3 regions of the Janthinobacterium lyxosi genome follow, and region 2 is predicted to be linked to each of the others. Evidence: predicted binding sites of a transcription regulator. Region 2 holds the regulator's gene; each other region holds the start of a gene.
The links. Region 2 encodes FNR, which switches genes on or off when oxygen is low (the NO sensors DNR and NnrR bind a similar motif). Its sites were predicted from a motif close to TTGATNNNNATCAA; they were not measured.

Region 1 (5,747 bases), on a different contig from region 2:
GATCGGTGCCTGTCTTTATATACTTGCAACTTGCAAGCGTGTGAGGCCGGCAGTGACTCAGCAGTTATGATGCAAGTGCACCGCCTGAGCTTGCGCAGGCGCCGCGACATGCTGTCCTGCAGGAAAAGGTTTACACTGGTTTGCATTTTAGAAATTTTACTCTGGACCAGCCCCGGTGAGTGTTCATTCTACCCAGCCAGTGTTTGAGTAGCGCCGGTGCGTCCATTGCTCTGCCTAGCCATGAAAGAAAGAGTCCAATGAAAAAGCTGACCACCGCCTTTGGCGCGCCTGTTGTCGACAACCAGAACATCCAGACGGCCGGCCCGCGTGGCCCTGCCCTGCTGCAAGATGTGTGGTTCCTGGAAAAGCTGGCCCACTTCGACCGCGAAGTCATCCCCGAGCGCCGCATGCATGCCAAGGGGTCCGGCGCACACGGCACGTTTACCGTCACGCACGACATCACGCGCTACACGCGGGCGAAGATTTTTGGTGCCGTGGGCAAGCAAACGCCCATGTTCGCGCGCTTTTCCACGGTGGCTGGCGAACGGGGCGCGGCGGATGCGGAGCGCGATATCCGCGGCTTTGCCCTGAAGTTCTATTCGGAAGAAGGCAACTGGGACCTGGTCGGCAACAATACGCCCGTCTTCTTCATGCGCGACCCGCTGAAATTTCCCGATTTAAATCACGCCATCAAGCGCGACCCGCGCACGGGCTTGCGCAGCGCCAACAGCAACTGGGATTTCTGGACCTCGCTGCCCGAAGCGCTGCACCAGGTAACGGTGGTGATGAGCGATCGGGGCTTGCCGCGCAGCTTCCGCCACATGCACGGTTTCGGCAGCCATACCTTCAGCTTCCTGAATGCGCAAAACGAGCGTTTCTGGGTCAAGTTCACCTTTAAAACCCAGCAAGGGATTCAAAACCTGACGGATGCCGAAGCCGAGGCGCTGGTCGGCAAGGACCGCGAAAGTTCGCACCGCGACCTGTACGACAGCATCGAAAACAAGGATTTCCCCCGCTGGACCCTGTACGTGCAGATCATGCCGGAAAAAGAGGCAGGCACGTATCACCTCAACCCCTTCGACCTGTCGAAAGTGTGGCCGCACGGCGACTACCCGCTGATCGAGGTGGGCGTGCTGGAACTGAACCGCAATGCGGACAACCACTTCGCGGAAGTGGAGCAAGCGGCCTTCAATCCGGCCAATGTGGTGCCCGGCATCAGCTTTTCACCGGACAAGATGCTGCAAGGCCGCTTGTTTTCGTATGGCGACGCGCAGCGCTACCGCCTCGGTGTCAACCACAGCCATATCCCCGTCAACGCGCCGAAATGCCCGTTCCACAGCTACCACCGCGACGGCCAGATGCGCGTCGACGGCAACCAGGGGGGGACTTTGGGCTATGAACCGAACAGCGAGCAGGAATGGGCCGAGCAGCCCGATTTCCGCGAACCGCCATTGAGCCTCGAAGGCGCGGCCGACCACTGGAACCACCGCGTCGACGAGGATTACTATTCGCAGCCGCGCGCCCTGTTCCGCCTGATGACGCCGGCACAGCAGCTAGCCTTGTTCGACAACACGGCGCGCGCCATCTCGGGCGCCTCGGAGCAAGTCAAGCAACGCCACATCGGCAACTGCACCCTGTGCGACCCCGCCTATGGCGCGGGCGTGGCCGAAGCGATCGGACGGCTGAGCAAGTAATGCCGGAAGTGAGGCCGAAAGTAAGGCCGAAAGTAAGGCCGGCTGAAAAAGCTGGCTGAAAGACGGCCGGGAAGGCCTGGCAGCAGGCCTTCCGCCGCAGCACTCTGCGGCAGGCGGACTGGCCGCCAGGCACGCTTGCCTACCAGTGCTGGATATCGATCTTGCCCGTGATGCTCGTTTCCACCGGATAGCCGTCGACCTGCGACGGCACGCGCCGTTTGACGGACGCATCGCGCAGATACACGACGAGGGTTTCACCGCCGATGGCGGTCTGCCCCAGGCTGACGCCTTCGACCCCATCGATCGCCATCAGAGCCCGCTCGTTGCGCCGCTTTGCCGCTTCCAGCCGGCCGGGCGGCGGTGCAGCATGAGCGAGGCCACTGGCCCCGTCCGGCACATACGGCATGGCCGCATCCTCGAAGACGGCGTATGGCGCCGGTACGAATTTACTGTTTGACATGACACATCCTCCTGATGCTGCCCATGGCACGCGTGGGCCAAGGAGGCGCGGCAGCGCCTCTTGCCCGCCAAGCCATGCATGGCAGCCACACCTGACCCTATCATCATCGTGCAAAAGGCGGCGCAGTGCAAGGAAGCATCACGCCGCCGCGCCGTTTTCTGTGACAATGCTCAGGTGTACAAATTGATGTCGAGCGCCACCACCACGCGCCGCATCTGGTTGGCAAAGGTGATGTTGTTACCGCCGGCAAACAGCAGGCCGACGGGATTGCGCTGCTGGTTCCAGGTCCAGATGGAGGAGCCGGAATCGCCGCCCGCGCTGAATGGCCCGCTGACGCCCGTAATGGCGATCTGGTCCTGGAACAGCGCGATCCTGCCGCCGCCATAATTGACGTTGATGGTGGCGCCCAGCCCCGTGATGCGGCCCTGCGTCAATTGCGTCGTGCGTCCGGATTTGCCGACCATCATGCCCAGCGCGGGTGCTACCAGCGCGTTGCTGATGCGGAAATACGCCGGTACGCCGCCGCTCAGGTAGACGAGTTCGGGACGCACGCGGTCTGGCCAGGCCCAGCCTGTGGCGCAATCGACAAAATTGACGCCGCCGCTGAAATTGATAGGCACGAAGCGCTCAAGCACGGCCACCTGGTCTTGCGGGCAGCGGCCACCGTCGATGGGGCCCGGCTGCACGATGCAATCGTTGAACACGCCGCCGTTGGAATTGGCCAGCACGTGATTATTGCTCAGTATCATCAAGCGGCTGTTGCGCGGTGCACTGCGTCCCACGGCCAGGCAGCCGATGGTGCCGGCCGTGATGCGGAAATGTCCGACCGAGACGCCGCCTGGCGCCGGACGCAGGCGGAAACGGTGCGGTTGCGCATCGATCACGCCCGTGACGACGATGTTGACAGGCACCCTGTCGCTGGCCACGGCGCGCACGCCCATGGCAGCCACGATGGCGGCCTTGGCGCGGTCGACGGAAGTGGGTTCGGCCACGTACAGGGTCAGGGCTGGCAAGCCCGGCTCGCCGGACGAGCTGTCGCTGGCGCCCTCGCCCAGGCCGATGGACACGCCCTGGATATTGCCGCCATCGCTGAAGGCATCGGCGGCGCGCACGCCGCCCGCCTGGGAAATGGACTGGCGCATGCCGTCTTCGATGCTGCGCTTGATTTCCAGCAATTCCATGCTGACGCCGCTCAAGGCATCGGGCACGTCCGAGACGGATGCGCTCTCGATCGTATTGTCGTCTTCGCCGGGGACGGAAAATTGGCCGACGGCCTCTTCATCATCCGCGCTTTGTCCCCTGCCGCTGCTGCCCGGTGGGGCGCTGAAACCGTTCTCGTTGCCTATCATCATGTTCTCCTCGTGGGTCGCTGAAATCACCAGTGTGGACGGGCCGCGCCGGTCGGCATTGATCTGGATTGAACTGCGCAGGCGCATGGCCGCCCTGCGCCCACGGGGCCAAGGGGGGGCAAAAATAGTTCCATTCTCAAGGTTGAGCGAGATCAGGCGTGCGGGCAGAGGTGCCGCCGTATACTGGGCCAACAGGCTGGAACTGGGCCTGTTCCACGGCAGCAACGCTAGCAACGCCAGCAACGGTATGGATGGGGAAACAATGACGAGCCCTGGTATGACACGCCACGACGACGCGCCTGCGGCAGCGGCGTCAGCGGGCGACAGCACGAGAGACGCCGATAGCGCCGCGGGCCAACATGCCGGTTTTATGCACGGCATGGCGGCATGGGCGGAAAATCACCGCGTCAGCCCCTGGCGCGGCAGTTTTGCCGACTTCATCGAACAAATCCTGCCCGGCCGCGCGGCCCTGCTGACGCGCAGCGCGCACCAGTACCTGTGGGACATGATGCGCGGGAACGGCCAGACCGATGACAGCGGGCGCTTTCGCTGCCGCCTGTTCGACGACGAACTGTTCGGCATCGACGAGGCGATCGACCGGGTGGCCGCCTACTTCAAGGCGGCAGCCGCCGGCTCCGAGGTGGGCCGGCGCATGTTGCTGTTGCTGGGCCCGCCATCGGGCGGCAAGTCGACCCTGGTGATCCTGCTCAAGCGGGGGCTAGAAGAATACAGCCACAGCAGCGAAGGCGCGCTGTACGGCATCGCCGGCTGCCCCGTGCACGAATCGCCGCTGCATCTGGTGCCGCACAGCATGCGCGCCGACTTTCGCGCCAGCTATGATGCCGAGCTGCATGGCGAACTGTGCCCTCATTGCCGCGCTCGCCTGGAAGAACAGTATGGGGGCGACTTCCTGCGCATGCCCGTCGAGCGCATCCACCTGTCCGAGGCGGGCCGCTGCGGCATCGGCACATATGCGCCGCACGACCCCACCACGGCCGACCTGGCCGACCTGGTGGGTTCCGTCGACCTGTCGAAGGTGGTGCAGTACGGCGACGAAGGCGATCCGCGCGCCTGGTCGTGGTCCGGCGCCGTGTATGCGGCCAGCCGCGGCATGCTGGAAATGATCGAGATCCTCAAGGTCAAGCGTGAATTCCTCTACCTGCTGCTGACTTTAACGCAGGAAAAAAATGTCAAGGTGTCACGTTTTCCCTTGATTTACCTCGATGAAACCATCCTGGCGCACACGAATCTGGCCGAATTTCGAAAATTCCTGCAAGAAAGCGAAAACGAGGCGCTGCTCGACCGCATGGTCATCGTGCAAGTGCCGTATACGCTCAATTACCGCGAAGAAGCGCGTATCTACCGCAAGCTGATCCTGGCGGCAGCGCCTGCCTTTCGCGACGTGCACCTCGATCCGCACGTGCTGCATGCGGCGGCCGTGTTCGCCATCCTCAGCCGCTTGCCCGAGGGCGAGGACAAGGAAGCCGAGCTGGTCAAGAAACTGCGCGTGTATGCAGACGAAGACGTCGGCGACTTGCAGCATGCCGACATCCGCCGCCTGCGCGAGCGCGACAAGTCGCCCGACGAGGGCTTGTCGGGCGTGTCGCCCCGCTTCGTCATCAATGCCCTGTCGCACGCCATCATTTCCGCCCAGCGCAACAGCCTCTCCACCATGGACGTGCTGCTGGCCCTGAAGGATGGCATCGAAAACGATGCGCGCATCGAACCGCGGCGCAAGCGTCAGTGGGTCGATTACCTGGTGCTCACGCGCAAGGATTTCTATAACCGCTGGGTCAAAGCCGACGTGCACAAGGCCCTGTTCGTGTCGTTTGAGCAAGAAGCACAGGACTTGCTGAGCAAATATCTCGATGAAGTCGAAGCCATGCTCGACAACCGCCAGATCCGCGATCCCATCACCAGCGAAGAACGCCGTCCCGACGAGCGCTTCCTGCGCGCCGTGGAAGAAAAAATCCATATCAGCGACTCGGGCAAGCAGTCTTTCCGGCAAGAAGTGGTGCGCAAGGCCATGAGCGCCTTCAAGCGGGGCGAAGCCTTTGGCCTGGGTAGCCATGCGCAATTGCACGATGCCATCCAGCAATATCTGTTCGAGCAGCGGCGCGACGTGCTGCGCCTGGTCGGCTCGGCCAAGCGCCCCGATGACGACGTGCGGGCCAGGATCTCCGCCGTCGAGCAGCGCCTGGTCGACGAATATGGCTATGACGCCCATAGCGCGCGCGAAGCGCT
Region 2 (5,747 bases):
CTTTCAGCCGCAGCAATAGCGACTTCGACGCGGCGGCGCACCTGCCGTTCGACGACGAGGCGCTCGACTATCCGGCGGCGCCGGTATCCATGCCTGCGCCGGCACAAGGGGAGCGCAACCATGGCTGATTTTACGAGTGGCTTCTGGAATATCTACATCATCGTGCTGTCCCTGCTGGGCATCATCGGCTGCGGCGTGCTGCTGTACTCGCAGTCGAAAATCAAAGTGGTCGACGGCGCGCCTGCCGACGGCACCACGGGCCACGTCTGGGACGAGGACTTGAAGGAACTCAATACGCCGATGCCGCGCTGGTGGATGTGGTTGTTCTACATCACTATCGTCTTCTCGCTGGCGTATCTGTTCCTGTACCCGGGCCTGGGCAACTATGCCGGCAGCCTGGGCTGGAAATCGACGGGCCAGTACGAGGAAGAGCTGAAGAAGGCGGAAGCCGACTACGGTCCCCTGTTCAACAAGTACCTGAGCCAGGACTTGAAGACGGTGGCAGCCGATCCGCAGGCACTGGCCATCGGCCAGCGTTTGTTCCTGACCTACTGCGCGCAATGCCACGGTTCGGATGCGCGCGGCAACAAGGGCTTCCCCAACCTGACCGACAAGGACTGGCTGTATGGCGGCGAACCTGACGTCATCAAGACCACCATCCTGCACGGCCGCAATGGGCAGATGCCACCGATGGGCGCCGCCCTGGGCTCCGAAAAGGATGTCGAGAACGTGGCCCATTATGTGCTGAGCCTGTCCGGTTCCACCTCGGACCCTGTCAAGTCGGTGCTGGGCAAGGCCAAGTTCGGCGCCTGCATGGCCTGTCACGGTGCCGATGCGAAGGGCAACCCGATGCTGGGTTCGCCGAACCTGACGGACAAGATCTGGCTGTATGGTGGCAGTGCCGATACCATCATGGAAACCGTACGCAAGGGACGCAGCAACACCATGCCGGCCTTCAGCGATTTCCTCGGCGAGTCCAAGGTGCACGTGCTGTCGGCCTATGTCTGGAGCCTGTCGAATCCCCAGACGCCCGTGAAATGACGTAATGGAACCTCAAGTCATCAAGATGTATGCGGCCCGCGAGCAAATCTACCCTCGCGAGGCCAAAGGACGCTACGCTACCTGGCGATGGGTATGCGTATGGCTTACCCAGCTGGCGTTCTACGGCTTGCCGTGGTTGACCTGGAATGGCAGGCAAGCCCTGCTGTTCGATTTGACCACGCGCAAGTTCTACATTTTCGGCGTCGTGCTGTGGCCCCAGGATTTCATCTATCTGGCGGCCCTGCTGATCATCTGTGCGTATTTGTTGTTCCTCGTCACGGCCATTGCCGGACGGGTGTGGTGCGGGTTCTCTTGCCCGCAAACGGTATACACGGAAATCTTCCTGTGGGTCGAACGCCGCATCGAAGGCACGCGCAGCGCGCGCATGGCCCTCGACAAGCAGGGCCCCTCCGTGCGCAAGGCCTTCAAGAAAACGGCCAAGCACCTGGTATGGGGCGCCATCGCCCTGTGGACGGGCTTTACCTTTGTCGGCTATTTCACGCCGATCAAGGAACTGGCGCAGGCGGTGACCACCTTGAATTTCGGTCCCTGGGAATGGTTCTGGGTCTTGTTCTACAGCCTGGCAACCTACGGCAACGCGGGCTGGCTGCGCGAGCAGGTGTGCAAATACATGTGCCCCTACGCGCGCTTCCAGAGCGCCATGTTTGACCAGGACACCCTGATCATCACTTACGATGCCAAGCGCGGCGAACCGCGTGGCGCCATGAGCAAGAAGGCCGGCAACAACGACAAGCTCGGCGATTGCATCGACTGTACCTTGTGCGTGCAGGTATGTCCGACCGGTATCGATATCCGCAACGGCCTGCAGTATGAATGCATCGGCTGCGCCGCCTGCGTCGATGCCTGCAACAGCGTGATGGACAAGGTCGAGCGGCCGCGCGGCCTGATACGCTACAGTACCGACCATGCGATGGAAAACAACTTCAATTCGAAGCAGATCCGCCAGCGCGCCATGCGCCCGCGCGTGCTGATCTACACTTCCATCCTGGGCCTGATCATCATCGCCGTGTGTACCTCGCTGGCCCTGCGCACGCCCCTGAAAATGGACGTCATCCGCGACCGCGGTTCGATGGGACGCGAAGTGGAAGACGGCATGATCGAAAACGTCTACCGCCTGCAGATCATGAACACCTCGGAGCAAAGCCAGCATTTTAAAATCAGCGTCTCCGGCTTGCCGGGCCTGACCTTGCTGACGCGCGAAGAAGTGATGTTGCAGCCGACGGAAACGCTGGGCTGGCCGATCCGCCTGCGCGTGCCGCACGGCGTGGGAGAGAAGGGCTCGAACAAGATTGCGATCGAATTGCAATCGCTGGACGACCCATCGCTGCATGTGCGTGAAAGCGCGGTATTCATCGTGCCGCGCTAATGCAGGAAGGCCAGTCCCCGGATGGGGAGTGGCCGATTAAACAGGAGAAATATCATGTCCGACAGTCTCAAGCTGCAAGCACCCGTTGCACCGTGGTACAAGCATCGCTGGCCATGGCTGCTGATGATCGGCCCCGGCCTGTCCGTCGTCGTCGGCAGCTTCATGGGCTATATCGCGTTTACGCAGCCCGATGCGCTGGTGGTGGGCGACTATTACAAGCAGGGCAAGGCGATCAACCAGGATTTGAAGCGCGACACGATCGCCAGCAACCTGGCGATGGATACCAGCTTGTCGTATGACGTGGCGCAAGCGCGCCTCAGTGGTTCCGTGCATAGCTTCGGCAAGGCTTACCAGGGTCCGCTGCAGCTGCATCTGGCGCATGCGACCTTGCCGGAAAAGGATATCAAGCTGCTGGTGCAGCCCGATGCGGCCGGCAACTTCTCGGTAGCGCTGCCGATGCTCGAGCGCAGCCGCTGGCAAGTGCTGGTGGAAAACGACAAACGCGAGTGGCGCCTGTCCGGCATCTGGACCTGGCCGCTGCAACGCAGCATCGCGCTGCATGCGGACGCAGAACTGTAAAGCTTATTTACAGACGTCGGTACCGGCCGTAATGGCTTTCAACTTGGCCGGCTGCAAGATCTCGATCTCGCGGTTGGAGACGCGCAGCCAGCCTTCCTTCTTGAATTTCGACAATAAACGGCTGACGCTCTCGATGGTCAGCCCCAGGTAGTTGCCGATTTCCTCGCGCGACATGCGCAGCTGAAATTTGCTGGCCGAATAGCCGCGCGCTTCATAGCGCGAGGCCAGGTTGACGATAAAGGCGGCAAAACGCTGGGTCGCCTGCATATTGCCCAGCAACAGCATCACGCTTTGCTCGCGCGTGATTTCCTGGCTCATCATGCGGTGGAAATGGCGCAACAGGGTCGGCATGTTGCCGAGCAATTGTTCCAGGCTGGAAAACGGAATTTCACAGACTTCGCTGTCTTCCAGCGCCACCGCATTACAGTGGTGACGGTCGGCGCTGATGGCGTCCATGCCCAGCAGTTCGCCGGCCATCTGGAAACCCGTCACCTGCTCTTCGCCGCCCGGATTGATCTGGTACGTCTTGAAGTGCCCCAGGCGGATCGCGTACAGGTTCTGGAACGAGTCGCCGATGCGGAACAGCGAGGCGCCGCGCACGATCTTGCGGCGGCGGCCGATGATCTGGTCCAGCCTGTCCATGTCGCCCACATCGAGGCCCATCGGCAGGCACAATTGATGCATGCTGCAGGTCGAGCATCGCGCACGCAACGCTTCCACGTTCACTGTGGGCAAGGTGGGAGTGAGTAGCGCTTCAGTCATGTCGGTACCTTTAAGAAAATGCAATAACGAGTTTACTGCATACACGGTTGCCGTGTGCCAATTTCACCGCAATTGCGCTGAATAAACGACGTTCTGACTTTAATTATATGGCAACATCGTCAAAAGCCCATGCGGGGAAGGCAATTTGCGCGGCGCCGCTTGCCAAGTTGATGTATTGATAGGAAAATTCCTGACAGCATTATCTGCCGCCTGTGCCGCCCGGTACTGAAAAGGAAATCATGAAGCCTCTCGGCATTAAAGCAAAAGTCGCGCTGGCCACCAGCCTGACCTCGATCGCCATGATCGCGCTGGTCACCATGATCCAGGTGCAGCACATGCGCGCCGACTTCACCCGAGTACTGCTGAGCCAGCAATCGTCCCTGATCACCCGCACCGCTGCCGAGCTCGACGACAAACTGGGCATGCTGCTGCAGATCGTCACGCTGACGGCCAGGCAGCAGCCGCCGGAATTGATCACCCAGCCCGCCCAATTGCGCGAATACTATGCGCGCCGCTCGATGCTGGTGCTGTTCGACGATGTGCTGGTGCTCGACGCGCAAGGCGCCGTCGTGGCCGACATGCCCCTCGTCACGGGACGCGCTGGCATCAACGTTGCCGAACGCGAATATTTCCAGACCGTCTTGCGCACGCGCCAGCCCATGATCACCGAGCCGATGCTGGGCAAATCGAGCGGCATGCCCATCGTGCAGATGGTGGCGCCCGTGCTGGCCGCCAATGGCCAGGTGGTGGGCGTGGTGATCGGCGTGCTGCGCCTGTACAAGGATAACCTGCTGGGCCGCCTGCGCTCGGAAAAGATCGGCAAGAGCGGCTATTACTTCATCCTCACGCGCGGCGCCGTGCCGCGCTACGTGCTGCACCCCGATACCAGCCGTTTGCTGCAGCCGCGCAAGCCGAACGCCAACCTGACGACCACCCAGTTGCTGAAGGAAGATGGCGAAGGCAGCATGGTCAGCACCAACAGCCGCGGCATCACGGCCGTCAACAGCTTCAAGCGTCTGAAGTCCGTGAACTGGCTGCTGGCCGCCTCGCTGCCCGTCGAAGATGCCTTCGAACCGTTCGATGGCGTACTCTACCGGCTGGTACTGTGGAGCATCCTCGCTTCGCTGCTGGCTGCAGCCGTGCTGGGCTGGGTCACCGTGCGCCTGCTGTCGCCGCTGGTGCGCCTGCGCGACACCCTGCTGGCCCTGCACACCAGCGGCAACCGCTTCACCCCCGTGCCGGTGCAGCAGCGCGACGAAATCGGCGAACTGACGGAAGCGTTCAACGGCCTGATGAGCGAACGCGACCGCCTGCAGCAGGAGCTCGAATCGCGCGCGGCAGAGCTGGAGCAGGAGCGCGACCGGGCCGAGGCGGCCAACCGGGCGAAGAGCGACTTCGTGGCCAACATGAGCCATGAAATCCGCACCCCCCTGAATGCCGTGCTGGGCATGGTGTATCTGCTGGGCAATACCAGGCTCGACACGGAACAGCGCAAGTATCTGACCATGGTGCGCGTGGCGGGCCAGTCGCTGCTGGGCATCCTCAACGACGTGCTCGATTATTCGAAGATCGAGGCGCGCCGCATGGAATTGTCGCCCGTCGAATTCGACCTCGATGAAGTGATGAATACCCTGGCCACGACGATGACCATGAATGCGGGCGAAAAGGAGCTGGAACTGGCCATCGCCGTCGAGCCCGACGTGCCGCGGCGCCTGGTAGGCGACGCCCAGCGCCTGCAGCAAATCCTCGTCAACCTGGCCGGCAATGCCATCAAGTTCACCGAGAGCGGCGAAGTGGTAGTGGCCGTCAGCCTGGCCGAGAGCGAAAACGGGCGCGCCTGGCTGCGCTTCGAAGTGCGCGACACGGGCATCGGCATGACGGAGCAGCAGCAGCAGCAGCTGTTTTCCGCATTTTCACAGGGCGACCAGAGCATCACGCGGCGCTTCGGCGGCACGGGCCTGGGCCTGGCCATCAGCAA
Region 3 (5,747 bases), on a different contig from region 2:
GCCTGCCCACGCGCGCCGGCGAAGCCGTGCAATTCACGTGGCTGGCCAGCGACGCGCCACACGAACGGGCACGCAGCCGCATAAGCATTTCCCCGGCCGATGGCACGCTCACGGAAAACGAGCCGTACAGCCAGCAGGCGCTGGGTGCGCGCCTCGTCAACATCATTTATCCGCTGCATATGGGGACGTATTTCGGCTTGCCGGGCCGCATCATCGTCACCGTGGCCAGCCTGGGCCTGCCCCTGTTCGCCATCACGGGCTGGATGTTGTACCTGGGCCGCCGCAAGGCGAAACGGGCTGTGCAGGCGCAGCGGGCTCTGCTGGCCGGCACTCCCGGCAATATGGCTACTGGCCTGCCCACGCTGGTAGCCTACGCCAGCCAGTCGGGCCAGGCCGAGCGCCTGGCCCTGGCAAGCGCGCGCGCCCTGCAGCAGGCGGGTGTGGCCGTCGATGTGCAGTCGCTGGACCGCTTTGATCCCGCGCAATTGCGCCAGTATGAACGGGCCCTGGTCGTTGCCAGCACCTTTGGCGAAGGCGAAGCGCCGGACGGCATGCGCCGCTTCGCGCGCCTGTTGCAGCAAACGGCGGGCACGCCGCTGGCAGGCCTTGAATTTGGCATGCTGGCCCTGGGCGACCGCCACTACAGTGACTTCTGCGGCTTCGGTCATGCGCTGGAGCGGCAATTGCGCGCGCTGGGCGCCACGCCCCTGTTCCCCCTGATCGAAGTGGACAAGCACGACCCCGCCGCCCTGGCCGACTGGTCCAAAGCGCTGGCCCGCTGTAGCGGCAGCGCCATCGATGCCATCGGCGTGCAGGAACAGGCGTCATATGCAGAGTGGCGCTTGCTGCGCCGCGTGCTGCTCAACCCCGGCAGCCTGGGCGGCGAGCTGCATGAAATCACCTTGACGGGACCGGCCGGTGCCACCTGGGAAGCGGGCGCGCTGGCGGAAATCATCGGGTGCAACGCGGACGGCAGCGATGGCGACGCGCAGGGTGCGCAACATGCGCCGCGCAGCTACTCGCTCGCGTCGCTGCCATCCGATGGCGAAGTGCAGTTGCTGGTGCGCCAGGAACGCCATGCAGGCGGCGAGAACCAGGGCCATGGCATCTGTTCCGGCTGGCTCACGCGCTTCGCCCCGCTGGACGGCAGCATCCGCCTGCGCCTGCAAGCCAATCCCGCCTTCGCGCCAACACTGGTCGACCTGCCCTGCATTTATATCGGCAACGGTTCCGGCCTGGCCGGCTTGCGCGCGCACCTGCGCGCGCGCCGGCGGGCTGGGCTGGCACGCAACTGGTTGCTGTTCGGCGAGCGCCAGCATGCTTTTGACAGCGTCTGCGGCGAAGAGTTGCAAGGCTGGCTGGACGCTGGTCACCTGGCGCGCCTGGACCGCGTCTTTTCGCGCGATAGTGAAACACGGGAATATGTGCAGGACCGCTTGCGCGACCATGCCGATGAACTGCGCGACTGGCTGGCGCAAGGCGCCATCGTCTACGTATGCGGCAGCCTGCACGGCATGGCGGCAGGAATCGATGCTGTACTGCAAGAAGTGCTGGGGCAGGATGGCCTCGATGCCCTGCTGGCGGCCGGACGCTACCGCCGCGACGTGTATTGACGTGTATTGATATACATCAGTCCGCCCTCGGCGCCGCCCGGCTATGTGGGCAGGCGCACAGTCAGGGCCAGCCATCGGACTAAAGTGGGGACATGGCGGCACGATCGCCGCCCCACTCACTGTCTGCGAGGCTAGCCATGAAAAACCCCTGGATGAGCATGTACCTGAGCGCGGCCAACCGCATCGCCAACACGGCGCGCGGCCACGCCACGGCCGCCGTCAAGCGCGAAGCGGCGAAAAATACGCGCCAATTGACGCAAGTATGGTTCGATTCCTTCCTGCCCGCGGCAGGCAAGCCGCGGCGCAACCGCAAGGCCAAATAAGCCCCTGGCAACAGGCGAACTTGTGCGGTGCATCACAGCAGTAAGTTGAAGTTCCGACCAAGTGGGCTACACTGCAAGCATGGTAGTAAAGATAATGCGTACGCGAATGAAGTGACCGGCAGGCGCCGCATCCCCGCGCCGCCACCGGCTCATCAGGAGACGACCATGTTGACGCTCAAAGTGCTGGCCTGCCTTGCCCTGTCGGCCTTGCTGCTCGCACCCCTCGTGCTGAGGGATACGATGCAGTTGTCGGCAGGACAGCAGCTGCAAGTACCGAATGTCGATGCCCATGCCATGTGGAACCATTGGCCGAAGCAATAGTACGCGCTCGGTAACAAGGCGCATCGTTCAATCCGTTTTATTGCGGATGGGAAATTGTTCCTCCATCCACATTTTTTCCATGTTTCCCCTCCCCCTCTTCACCATACTTTTGATCCAGATCATGGATTTCAACCTTCGCTACGCCCACACTGGAACAGTCCGCTTCGCATCGCGACGGACTTAACCGGGAGCATCGGCATGGGTAAATCGGACTGGAAGGATGAGATGGCGCTGGGCGTTCCCGCCATCGACGAGGCGCATGAGGCGCTGTTTCAGGAGCTGGCGCGGCTGGGACAGTTGAGCGACCAGCATTTCAGCGTGGCGTTTCGCGAGCTGATTGCGGCCGTCGAACGCGATTTCCGCGAGGAAGAGGATTTGATGGAACAAATCGACTTTCCCTCGCTGGCCAACCACCGCGAACAGCATGCGCGCGTGCTCAGCGGCTTGCACCATGCCTGGGCCGCCGTCGATGAAGGCGACCTGGAGCAGGGACGCCATGCGCTCTCGCTCTTGCCGCAATGGCTGATCTTTCACCAGGCCACCATGGACCTGGCCCTGGCGGCGGCCCTGGAGCTGGCGCAACGCCAGCCCAACTAGACCTACAGCAGCAGCACCGTGGCTTGCTCGGGCAAGACCACGCGGTAATGTCCCGGGTACTTGTCTTCGCCGTCGAAAATCTTGCAAAACACGGGCTGGCTGATGTCGTTGACGGCCGGCTCGTGCATGGGCAAGGTGGCGATCAGTTGCTCGCCATCCATCAACTGTAAGGCGCTGCCCCGCTCGGCCGTGCAAAAGGCCAGCGATTGCACATCGTTGGCAAACGGCCGCTTGTACCACGGCGTGATGGCCCGCACGGCGCGCCGCGCGTCGTGCAAGACTTGCCCCACGCGCGTGACGTTCCACGCATCGCGCGCCACGGATGGCTGGAGCACGATATTTGCCGTCAGCTCGCCCCTGCCCTTGTTCACCAGGAAGGTGCCATCCTGCGCGGCGATGTCATCGTTGAGCGGCACGACAAACACCCCGCCGTCGGACACCTTGATCGGCACGGGGGCGCCATTGCCTTGCAGGGCCACGCGCACATCGTCGATGGTGGCGCTCAGCTTGGCCGGAATCAGGCGCAGGGCCATGACCACGCTACCGCTCGACACTTGCCACACTTTCCTGGCCGTCAGATAACTCTCGCGGTAAGCCGTGAAACGTATGCGCGGCGCCTTGGCGTCGCTATTGGCCGTGATCGTCACCGTTTGCGAGGGCGAGGCGTCCTCTGCTGGCGTAGCGGGTGTGGCAGGCGCAACGGGCGGCGGCACAAGGGGTGGCGGCACGACAGCGGCGGCGGGCGGCATGCTGGCGCTTTGCAGCGGCACGGGAACAGCCGGCGGCGGCGCGTGTTCCTGGGCCTGGCCCAGCGACACGACACACAACCATCCGGCACAAGCGATCCATGTACGCATGCATTTCTTTCAATGAGGGAAATATTTTATCAGCCCCTGCATTATCGCAGAAGGCCGGACGATGTGCCGCCATTGGCCTGCCGCACTCTTTTGGTGCGCACGCTTGATTATTTGGCAAATAGCATTTATATTGATAATGATTCTTATTCACGAAAGTGAGGAGGAATCGCGCGCCCTTCTTTTCCACTGCCCGACCGCGCCGGGCCTTGCGGTGGAACTGCTATCCAAGCCAGACCACGGGCCAGCGTCATGCCATCCCCCAGCTACTGCGCACCTCGCCAGACGAGATAGGAAAACACGACTAAAAATATTCCAGGAAAATGATGCAATCGACTACCGTCTTCTCTTCTTCGCGCCAGCCCGCCTTGCGCCCCCTCCCCCGCCTGTTACAAATCGCCTTGCTCAGCCTTGCCGCTGGCGTGGCCCTGCCGGCACAGGCCGCCGACCCCGCTGCGGCCGACGTGACCATGCCGGCCGTCACCGTGACAGGCCAGTCGACAGCGACGACGGAAGGCACGCAAGCGTACACGGCAGGCGAAACGCGCAGCGCCACGCGCATGGACCTGTCCCTGCGCGAGACGCCGCAATCGGTCAGCGTGATCACGCGCCAGCTGCTCGACGACTTGGGCGCCGTGCGCCTGGACCAGGCGCTGGCGCAGACGACAGGCATCCAGGTGGGCCAGAACGACACGGAACGCACGACCTTTAGTGCGCGCGGCTTCGGCATCAACAATATCCAGATCGACGGCATGGCGCGCGGCGGCAATGCGCCGTTGCAAGACACCATCCTGTATGACCGCATCGAGGTCGTGCGCGGCGCCACCGGCTTGATGGGCGGCAAGGGAGACCCTTCGGCCACCATCAACATGATACGCAAGCGTCCCACGAAAACCTTCCAGGCCAGCGCCGGCCTCATCATGGGCCGCTGGGATGACCAGCGCTTCGAGGCCGACCTCTCCACGCCGCTGAACGCGGAGGGCAGCGTGCGTGCGCGCACGGCCCTGGCCTGGCAAAAACGCGATTCCTACCTGGACATGTATCACGAACGCAAGACGGTCGGCATGCTCATCGTCGAGGCGGACGTGCGTCCCGGCACCCTGCTGACGGCCGGTGTCGACTTCCAGGATAACCAGCCCACAGGCGCCACCTGGGGCGCCGTGCCCTACTGGAACGCGGATGGCAGCCTGGCGAACTTGCCGCGCAACACCAGCTGGACGACGCCATGGAGCAGCTGGGCCAACAAGCAGCACACGGTGTTCACGTCGCTGGACCAGCGCCTGCCCGGCAACTGGAATCTGCACCTGGGCTATGCGCGTACGGAAAGCACGAACCGCACCACCGTTCTCTATGCGGGCAAAGGTTATCCCGATCCCGCCACGGGCGAAGGCATGCATCTGTGGACGGGCGCCTGGGGCGCAGGCAAGAACACGGGCGACAATTTCGACGTGTACGCCAGCGGTCCCTTCACCTTGCTGGGGCGCAAGCACACGGCCATCGTCGGCTGGAACGGCGGCAACCAGCGCTCGCGCTCGCTGGGAGGCGAAGCGGAAATCAATTACCCGGATTTTATCCCCGATTACCGCAACTGGACGGGCAACATTCCCCGTCCCGTGTTCCACCCGGACGGCTCGCACACGGAAACCGTGACGCGCCTGGCGGGCGGCTATGTGGCCACCCGCCTGAGCCTGGCCGACCCGCTGCACCTGATCATCGGCGCGCGCAGCAGTACTTACCGTACGGATACGCGCAACTACAATACGCAAGGCGTGTACACGGGCAGCGGCGACTTCGTGGAAACACGCAATGAAGTCACGCCGTATGTGGGCGCCGTGTTCGACATCAACAAGCAATATTCGACCTACGCCAGCTTCACGCAGCTGTTCAACCCGCAATCGAGCAAGGACCGCAACAACCAGTTCCTGGCGCCGGAAACGGGCGACAATGCCGAGTTGGGCATCAAGGGCGAATTCTATGAAGGCAAGCTGAACGCATCGGCCGCCCTGTTCCACACGAAGAAAAAGAACCTGGCGGAACTC

Region 1: the regulator FNR is predicted to act here: its motif matches at 3,562-3,575, upstream of ACQ4WP_RS15820 (serine protein kinase).
Region 3: the regulator FNR is predicted to act here: its motif matches at 2,367-2,380, upstream of ACQ4WP_RS14435 (bacteriohemerythrin).

What each region holds. Positions count from the first base shown of each region.
Region 1 covers NZ_JBNYXM010000013.1:66,540-72,286, forward strand. The annotation lists gene ACQ4WP_RS15805 (catalase) at 258-1,694, shown strand; gene ACQ4WP_RS15810 (hypothetical protein) at 1,834-2,154, opposite strand; gene ACQ4WP_RS15815 (chymotrypsin family serine protease) at 2,325-3,506, opposite strand; gene ACQ4WP_RS15820 (serine protein kinase) at 3,781-5,747, shown strand, end outside.
Region 2 covers NZ_JBNYXM010000001.1:361,692-367,438, reverse strand. The annotation lists gene ACQ4WP_RS01745 (cbb3-type cytochrome oxidase subunit 3) at 1-128, shown strand, start outside; gene ccoP (cytochrome-c oxidase, cbb3-type subunit III) at 121-1,041, shown strand; gene ccoG (cytochrome c oxidase accessory protein CcoG) at 1,046-2,428, shown strand; gene ACQ4WP_RS01730 (FixH family protein) at 2,483-3,007, shown strand; gene fnr (fumarate/nitrate reduction transcriptional regulator Fnr) at 3,011-3,769, opposite strand; gene ACQ4WP_RS01720 (response regulator) at 4,009-5,747, shown strand, end outside.
Region 3 covers NZ_JBNYXM010000011.1:220,160-225,906, reverse strand. The annotation lists gene ACQ4WP_RS14450 (PepSY domain-containing protein) at 1-1,613, shown strand, start outside; gene ACQ4WP_RS14445 (hypothetical protein) at 1,751-1,936, shown strand; gene ACQ4WP_RS14440 (hypothetical protein) at 2,102-2,257, shown strand; gene ACQ4WP_RS14435 (bacteriohemerythrin) at 2,456-2,854, shown strand; gene ACQ4WP_RS14430 (hypothetical protein) at 2,857-3,711, opposite strand; gene ACQ4WP_RS14425 (TonB-dependent siderophore receptor) at 4,035-5,747, shown strand, end outside.